DNA from 2 places in the Bradyrhizobium sp. FW305-F6 genome. Region 1 is predicted to be linked to the other one. Evidence: predicted binding sites of a transcription regulator. Region 1 holds the regulator's gene; the other holds the start of a gene.
What was found. The regulator LexA, encoded in region 1, represses DNA repair genes until DNA is damaged. The targets are predictions, from matches to a motif close to TGTTCNNNNTGTGTTCNG.

Region 1 (4,397 bases):
GCCAGCCCGAGGCCATCGTCGCGCGCTATGTGCGCGACGAGGCATATCGGCTGCACGAGATGGGAAAGATCAGCGACGAGGATTATTTCGCCTCGCTGCGATCCTCGCTCGGGATTGGCATTTCGGACGCGCAGTTCCTGGAAGGCTGGAACGCAATCTTCGCCGGCGAGATGCCTGACATCGCCGAGTTGCTGCCGCGCGCGGCGAGGCAGATGCCGCTCTACGCCTTCTCCAACACCAATCAGCCGCACGTCGCCTATTTCTCGAAGCAATATGCCGATCTGCTCGGTCACTTCCGCGAGCTATATTTGTCGTCCAGCATCGGCCTGCGCAAACCGGATGCGGAGGCTTTCGACCATGTCGTCGCGGCGATCGGCGTGCCGGCGGAGCGCATCGTATTCTTCGATGACCTCGCCGAGAACATCGAGGGGGCCCGGGCGCGTGGCTTGATGGCGGTGCATGTCACCTCGCCGCGCGATGTCGGGAACGCACTGAAGGCCTTGGGCATCTAAGGCGACGCAAGAGCCGGAGAACCCTCTTTTCCGCGACTAAATTACGTCGCGATGTGGAACCCAATCGCTTTGTGCATTTTTACACAGAGTTCCCGGAACGGAATACCACCCTTCGGACTCATGAATCCGTTGGGGACTTCTACATTGGACTGACGACGTGCTGGGCAAAACCTACCTTACAAAGCAAGCCTCTCTCCTGCTTGAATTCGCCAGAACCACCTCGGATTCGGACCTATCTGCCAAGCTCATCAGCAAGGCGGCCGACCTGAAATCCCAGGCCGATCCGCTGCCCGACAAGGATCAAGGCCCCAGGGCGCCGGACGTCGAGCGGGACCGGCGGAGCGGGAGTTGACCGATGCCGGCCGTGGCGCTCGTCCTTCTTGTCCTCGTCATGGCGATCCTCGTGCCGGTCTTTCTCGCCTGCCGGATCCTGCCGCGACGGACGTGAGCTGCATTCCACACGAGCGAGATCACGCACGACATTCCGCGGGCGGCTTTGCCTCACGCGCCTCCTCGGCTAGAACACTGCGGCCCCATAGCCGATGTGCTCAGCAGGAGTTCACCCGTGGCCTTGATGCCGGTTTCTGACGCGCTCGCGGCGGTGCTGGCCGATGCCGAGCCGCTGGCCGAAGAGACGGTTGCCCTCGACCAGGCCTACCATCGCGTGCTCGCGCGCGACCTCGCGGCGCGGCGCACGCAACCGCCCGAAGCGATGTCGGCGATGGACGGCTACGCGGTGCGCGCGGCCGACGCAGCCACGATCAATTCCAGGCTTAATGTGACCGGCGAGGTCGCAGCCGGCCGTCCGTTCGCCGGAACAGTCGGCCCCGGCGAAGCCGTGCGAATCTTCACCGGGGGCGTCATTCCCGACGGCGCCGACGCGGTGGTGATCCAGGAGGACACCGTCGCGGACGGCAGCGGCGTCACGATCAAGGAGGCCGCGATTCCCGGGAGGCACATCCGCCCCGCCGGCGTCGACTTTGCTGAAGGCGACGTGCTGCTGCGCAAGGGAACTCGTCTCACCGAGCGCGATCTCGCGCTCGCCGCCGCAATGAACCACCCGCACCTTGCCGTCTGCCGTCGTCCGAAGGTCGCGATCCTCGCCACCGGAGACGAACTCGTGACGCCCGGCACCAGGCCGGGACCCGGCCAGATCGTCTATTCCAACGGCTATGCCCTGCATGCGCTGGCGCGCAGCGAGGGCGCCGAGACCATCGACCTCGGCATTGCCGCCGACACGCTGGAATCCACGTCCGCGGGCATCCGCCGGGCCCGCGAGCGCGGTGCCGACATCCTGGTCACGACCGGCGGTGCGTCGGTCGGCGACCACGACCTGGTCCAGCAGGCGCTGAGAGACGAAGGCATCGCGATGGCGTTCTGGAAGATCGCGATTCGGCCGGGCAAGCCGATGATGCACGGACGGCTCGACGCCATGCGCGTGATCGGCCTGCCGGGCAATCCCGTCTCATCCTACGTGTGCGCCTTCCTGTTCATGGTGCCGCTGATTCGTGCGCTGTCGGGCCGCTCCAACATTCGTCATCAAAGAGAGCGCGCCGTGCTGGGCCGCGACCTCGGTGCCAACGACCAGCGCGAGGATTACCTGCGCGCACGCCTGGAGCTGCGCGAGGACGGCACACCCGTCGCCGTCCCCGTCAATCATCAGGACTCTTCGCTGCTTGCGAATCTCGCTGCGGCACAGGTACTTCTCGTGCGCGCACCATTCGCGCCGAAGGCTGAGGCCGGCACGCCTTGCGAGGTGCTGCGGCTTCCGGTCTGAGCTCCGGGCCCGCACGTATTCCGCGAGCCTCGCCCCGTTCACCGTAAATTAAGCAGTTGCGGAACACATATCGAACATATAGGGTCCGTTCATGATTTGTTTCGAGGATGTAGCGGCTTATTGCCGAATTCATCGTCTCGGAATCGAACGACATCAACCGGGGGACTTAGGTCGAGATGTTGACGCGCAAACAATACGAGCTTCTGCGGTTCATCAGCGAGCGTCTGAAGGAAAGCGGCGTGCCGCCGTCCTTCGACGAGATGAAGGATGCGCTCGACCTGCGCTCGAAGTCGGGCATTCATCGCCTGATCACGGCGCTCGAGGAGCGCGGCTTCATCCGCCGCCTCCCCAACCGCGCCCGTGCCATCGAGGTGATCAAGCTGCCCGAGCTCCAGGCCGCCGCCGGCAATCGCCGCGGCTTCACCCCGAGCGTCATCGAGGGCAATCTCGGCAAGGTGCGCGCGAGCTCCAGCCCGCCCGCGGACGAGGGTGAACGGCCCGTAGCGGTGCCGGTGATGGGTCGCATCGCGGCCGGCACGCCCATCGAGGCGTTGCAGACCCGCAGCCACACCATCAGCGTGCCGCCCGACATGCTCGGCTCGGGCGAGCATTATGCGCTCGAGGTGCGCGGCGATTCGATGGTCGAGGCCGGCATCCTCGACGGCGACATGGCGCTGATCCAGCGCAACGAGAGCGCCGATACCGGCGACATCGTGGTCGCGCTGATCGACGACGAGGAGGCCACGCTCAAGCGCTTCCGCCGCCGCGGCGCCTCGATCGCGCTCGAGCCTGCCAATGCCGCCTACGAGGTGCGCATCCTGCCGCCGAACCGCGTGAAGATTCAGGGCAAGCTGATCGGGCTCTATCGAAAGTACTGAGCTTATCGAGCACGCCGCGCGCTTTCGACCGGCACCCTCGCTCCAAGATTGGAGCGGACGCTTCGTCCGCTTCGGCTGGATGGTCCCTCTGGTTCTGCGCTGACTGTCCGGCCCCTCCTTCTGCGCGACTTCCTGGTTCGCAAGCGCAGGCGTGCAGTCATTTCGCGCCAACCATCCGAGTTGATGCCGGCCGTCGCTGATCCGCGCTGCCGAATGCATCGACGCGCAGTTTGTTCCTAATCGCGCCGAGAAAGATAATGTGATCGCGTGCTGCGGACGCGAGCCGCAGATTTGCCCATAACCAAGCAGAGCGTCGCAGGCTCACTCTGAGAGAGGCCTGCGCCTCGAAGAGACGCGGGTCGCCATCTTCGCATGAGGAGCACCCGATGTGTGACTATAGCCTGCATGCCGTCGCGACACGCCCCGCCGAAGTCGGCGAGACGATCGTCACGACAACCTTCCGCGGCACCTCGACGCGCGGCTTCGCCTCCGCAGCCGATCTCTCCGTCGCGGTCTGCCTGCTGCCGGGAACGGAGCTCGCCTTCGCCGACAACGTCCGCTACGACAATCGCTGGATCTGGACGCGCACCGTCAACTCACGCGTCGGCAAGTTCGGCAAGATCGACCCGCACATTCCCGATCGGCATCACGATGCGATCGAATTCCCCGACGGCAGATACGTGCTGGTGACACAGCTCGTCGAAGGCCAGCGCGCAACCGTGCTGCAACTGCCAGTGACCCAGGCGGTGGGCGAACGCGAGCACAAGCCGCAGATCGTCGCCGACACGCGGTCCCCGATCGCACGCCAGCCGATCGGCTGATCGGTCGAGGCCCCCGGCGGATCGGTCGAGGGCCGGAAGTTGAAATGCCATCGCCGGCCGAGGCCGGCGAGATGGTATGGTTTGCGTCCTGCGCAGTCTCGCCGGACCGCCGCCCCGCATCGATCCTCAATCGTCAGCCTGCAAGTCGGTCTCCGATGGCGTTGCATCCCGGCTGCGCGGCGCGACCGTCCTCGGCGCAAGGTTGCCGTCGAAATCGCCTTCGCCGGCGCCTGCCGGCAGCCAGGGGCGACTGGCGCCTCTCGCCCTCACCGCCTGAACGGCAAAGCCGTCGCCACGCTGCGTCAACGCCAGCGCGCCTTGGCTCGCAAGACGCGGCCTGTCGACGACCATCGCCGCGCAATCGGGCGGCGCGGGACGCGCCGTCACCACCAGCGCCGCGCGGCTGCAA
Region 2 (4,397 bases), 2.0 Mb from region 1:
CGTCACAGTCGACATCACCGAGCGCAAGCGTGCCGAGGAACGGCAGAACCTGCTGGCGCGGGAAGTCGATCATCGCGCCAAGAATGCACTGGCGCTCGCGCAGTCAATCGTGCGCCTCACCCGGGCCGACGAGGTCAAGGCCTATGTCAACGCGGTCGAGGGACGCATCAATGCGCTCGCGCGTGTGCACACCATCCTGTCGCTATCGAGCTGGCAGGGCGCCGAGCTCTCGAGGCTGATCGACGAGGAGCTTGCGCCCTATTCGCTTGGGGACCAGATCAGATTGGCCGGTCCCGAAGTCCAGTTGCAGCCGACGACCGCGCAGACACTGGCGCTCGCACTGCACGAGCTCTTCACCAATTCGGCAAAGTATGGCGCGCTCTCGACCCGATCGGGGCGGCTCGCGATCGATTGGCGCGTCGAGAGCGAGTTGCTCACGCTGAGTTGGGAGGAATCCGGCGGTCCACTGGTCAAGGCACCCAAAACCCGCGGCTTCGGCACGCGAAGCTTGCTGGCGAGCGTCGAGTCCCAGCTTGGCGGGCAGGCGCTGTTCAATTGGCGAGCCGAGGGCTTGTTGTGCCGGCTGGAAGTGCCGTTGACACGCAAGACGGCGACGAGTGCACTCGGCAAGTTCGACACGGCAGGTGCCGCCGAATTGCAACGCGCATCCGGTTGACCGGACGCCGCGCCCGTCATGCGCTGAGCCGCACGTGGTCGCGCGCGACGCGCCCTTCGAGCCAGGCTTCCGTTCGCGCCAGATCGCGCAGCGCCCGGGCGTAACGGCGAGCCGCGCTCCGCTCCGCGCCGCGCGGGAGCTTGCGTGCCTTGCGCAGGATGTCCGCCGCTGCGTTGCGATAGGCCAGCGAGCGGTAAAGAAAGACGACCTTACCCATATCGATGTTCCCCTTTCGATCGGCCTCATCTTCGCAAGCCCGGCATGAACGCCGGATGAAGCGGGTGACGATAATTCCTTGAACCGAGGAACCATGAAATCACGGGCGTGTTTGCATGCCAGTTCGGGATGCCGTCCCATGCGCTCCAAGAAATCGTCTGAACTGGTCTCTGCCTGCGGGCTCCTCAAGCTGATGACGCATGCAATGATGGGCGCTGCTCTCGGCCTCACCTTCAGCCTCACGCTCGTCCTGTCCAATCCGGCCGTGGCCGACCTGCTGAATAACGGCGGAAGCCAAGCCGCTGTTGTGGTCACTCTCACTCTGGTGACAACATTTGCGGTCGGAGCGACGCTCACCGGCATCGTGTTCATTCTTGCGGAGGACAAGCAATCTTGAAGCGTGCGTGACCGGCGATAGATGCTTTCTTCCGGAACTCCCGCGACCAGCATCGGTTGGCTGCCTGCGTCAATTTAACTCAGGGAGTTCCTGTATGAAGACCACCAAGCTCGCGCTCGCCGTCGTGGTGGCGGCCGGTCTCGCCGCCGCGCCGTTCGCCGCCCAGGCCAAGTCGAACAAGGCCAAGCATGGATCCTCGACGTCGTCGTCGCAGACCACGGGCGCCAGCACCAAGGCTCCGAAGGGCGCTGATCCTTCCGGCCAAGGCGGCTCCGGCCCCGGCTCCGATCAGGGCGGTACCATGACGAACAAAGGCGGCATGACCAACACCAAATAGGTGCTTACTGTGATCGCGAAGGGCTCCGCCATTGCGGAGCCTTTCGCTTTGACTCGCTCCGCCGCCGTCAGCGGCCGACTATCTTTATGGTCCGAAGACGCACCCTGTGGCGGACGTCTGGTAGAGCGTGGCTACCGCCGGCCGCCTTCCATTCGCCGATCAGGAGGTTGATTCTCCGGCGCAGATCCATCTGCGCCAGGGCCTTATCCGTGCAGTCGCAGCCGCGATCGACGAGCTCGCGCACCGACGCCTCGACGTCGGCCATCTCAAGCCTCAAGGCTCTGATTTTACGTCGTATTTCATTAATTCTGTTGTCCATGGCTTGTTAGAACAAAATAAGAACATATAGTCAAGTCGTATTCTGAGCTGGAGGAGCGGCATGCAAGTTCATGGCAAACGAGTTCATGGGAAAGACGACGCCAGGGTTTTCTTGAGCGAGCAGATGACGCGGGCGCAGGGTCTCAAGCTGAAGCGTCTGAGCCAGGAGGCCTATCAGCCCGCCCAATTTGCACGTGACCTGTCCTTCACCGAGGCCGCACAGCGCATCCAGGCCCTCGAAGCGGAGATCGCGTTGGCGAATTCGTTCTAGTCTGCGTCATCTAAGGGAACGCAGGCTCTCCCGGAACCATGGCTGTGCCCAGTGGTTTTTCTCGCCCTAGGGAGAACATGCATGGCACGCAAGGCAAAGAAACGACGCTACTCGCGCAGTTCGGGCAACGAGGTCGCAAGCGAGATGCGGCGCTACAAGAAGGGCACCGCGAAGAGCGGCCGTGGCGGGCGCGGCGGCCGCGTCAAGAGCCGCAAGCAGGCGATCGCGATCGGACTGTCGAAGGCCCGCAAGAAGGGCAAGAAGGTCCCGAAGAAGGCTACGAAGCGGAAGAGCGCCAAGAAGACGACGAAGAAGACGTCCAAGAAAAGCTCCAAGACGTCGTCGAAGAAGTCGTCGAAACGCAAATCAAGCAAGCGCTGACGTTGGCGTATCTCAGATCATGCTGCCCGGCATGAAGCAGCGGATGGAAATCCCGAACGCAGTCTTCACCGGCCACACCATGGTGCGGCCGGCCCGGTTCGGCTCGGTAATGACGGCTTCGTCCGGCACGTCGATCCACTGTCCGTCGAGACGCACGCGGTAGTGCCCGTTGTGGGACTCCCAGTCGGGATCGGCAACGGCGAAACCATCCGCATCCGAGCAGCACGGACCGAGATGGCTGCGCAGGCTGTCGAACCACGGCTTCAGGGGAGAATTCGCGTAGCGGCCGTCGTCGCGCCCGAGCACGTTTCCACCTGCGAGTATCAATGGCGCCGCAAGCAGCGCACTTCTCAGCGAGAGCTTCAATCGATCCATGGCGGCACCGATCAGATGTGAACCACCGGCAAGTTCCACAAAGCGCCGGCACGTTCGAAGTTCCACGCTTGCAACCCGTCTCCGCAGCCACGTCGCCGCGAAGTCCGAGTGCACTGTTAGAGTGTGATCGGCGATAGCGGCTTTTTCGGACGGTCCATGGTCATCGCCCCTGCCGTTAACGAGAATGTTATCGCGGCTCGTGGGAGTTTCCGCGACCACGAAAAAGGCGGCCCGAGGGCCGCCTTTCAGATTTGCGCAGCCGTGGCTCGCGCTAGGCGAGCGGCACCGCGACAAACCGGGTGGCGTCAGCGCTTTTGACCTGCAGCAACACGCTCCGCTTGCCAGACGATTTGGCCTGCGCCAGTTCCGAGCGCACCTCGCCGACATTGCTGACGGCCTTGCCACCGACATTGAGGATGACGTCGCCGGTCTGGATACCGCGTTGCGCGGCCGGCCCTTGCGGATCGACCTCCGTCACGACGACGCCCTTCGGGCCCGCGCCCTGGACGTCACCGGCCGGCGCCAGGCTGAGGCCCAGGCGCGGCGTGCCTGCATTCGGCTGTCTGCTGCCTTCGTCAGCATTGCCATTTCCCTTCGCCTGGCGGTCGTTGGGAAGCTCGCCCAACGCCACGGTCAGCGTCTTGCTGTCGCCCTTGCGGAAGACATCGATCTTCACGGACGCGCCGGGCGCCAAGGTGGCGATGGTTCGGGCGAGATCGCGGGAGTCCTTGATGGTGGTGCCGTTGACGGCCGTGATGACGTCGCCTGCCTCGATGCCGGCCTTCGCCGCCGGGCTGCCATCCTGCGGACTGTCGACGATCGCGCCACGCGCCTCCTTGAGGCCGAGGCTGTCGGCGATATCCGAGGTCACGGGCTGCACCTGCACGCCGAGCCAGCCCCTTGTGACCACGCCCTTGTCCTTCAACTGCGCGACGACGAGCTTGGCGGTCGAGGCCGGGATGTCAAAACCGATGCCGACCGAGCCGCCCGAGGGCGAGAAGATCGCGGTGTTCACGCCGATCACATTGCCGTTCATGTCGAAGGCCGGACCGCCCGAATTGCCCTTGTTGATCGGCGCATCGATCTGGATGTAGTCGTCATAGGGACCATTGCCGATATCGCGGCCGCTGGCCGAGACGATGCCCGCGGTCACGGTGCCGCCGAGCCCGAAGGGATTGCCGACCGCGACCACCCAGTCGCCGATGCGCGGCTTCTGGTCGGAGAATTTGACGAAGGGAAAGTCCTTCTTGCCGTCGACCTTGATCAGCGCCAGGTCGGTCTTCGGATCGGTGCCGACGACCTTCGCAGTGTAGCTCGTGCCGTCATCCATGGTCACCTGCACGGACTCGGCGTGGTCGACGACGTGGTTGTTGGTCACGGCATAGCCGTCGGCGGAGATGAAGAAGCCTGAACCCTCGCCGGTGAT

Region 2: AC3WLX_RS09985 (DUF3072 domain-containing protein) is a predicted target of LexA. The motif match lies at 1,953-1,970, and genes of this name have one in related genera.

What each region holds. Positions count from the first base shown of each region.
Region 1 is NZ_JBYSYD010000001.1:23,422-27,818, reverse strand. Features, by position in the region: gene AC3WLX_RS00135 (HAD family hydrolase) at 1-512, shown strand, start outside; gene AC3WLX_RS00130 (hypothetical protein) at 670-864, shown strand; gene AC3WLX_RS00125 (molybdopterin molybdotransferase MoeA) at 1,078-2,289, shown strand; gene lexA (transcriptional repressor LexA) at 2,466-3,167, shown strand; gene AC3WLX_RS00115 (hypothetical protein) at 3,554-3,988, shown strand; gene AC3WLX_RS00110 (ComEC/Rec2 family competence protein) at 4,115-4,397, opposite strand, start outside.
Region 2 is NZ_JBYSYD010000001.1:2,069,289-2,073,685, forward strand. Features, by position in the region: gene AC3WLX_RS09960 (HWE histidine kinase domain-containing protein) at 1-676, shown strand, start outside; gene AC3WLX_RS09965 (hypothetical protein) at 693-893, opposite strand; gene AC3WLX_RS09970 (hypothetical protein) at 1,032-1,289, shown strand; gene AC3WLX_RS09975 (hypothetical protein) at 1,384-1,626, shown strand; gene AC3WLX_RS09980 (hypothetical protein) at 1,694-1,891, opposite strand; gene AC3WLX_RS09985 (DUF3072 domain-containing protein) at 2,069-2,215, shown strand; gene AC3WLX_RS09990 (DUF6496 domain-containing protein) at 2,297-2,596, shown strand; gene AC3WLX_RS09995 (hypothetical protein) at 2,609-2,971, opposite strand; gene AC3WLX_RS10000 (Do family serine endopeptidase) at 3,243-4,397, opposite strand, start outside.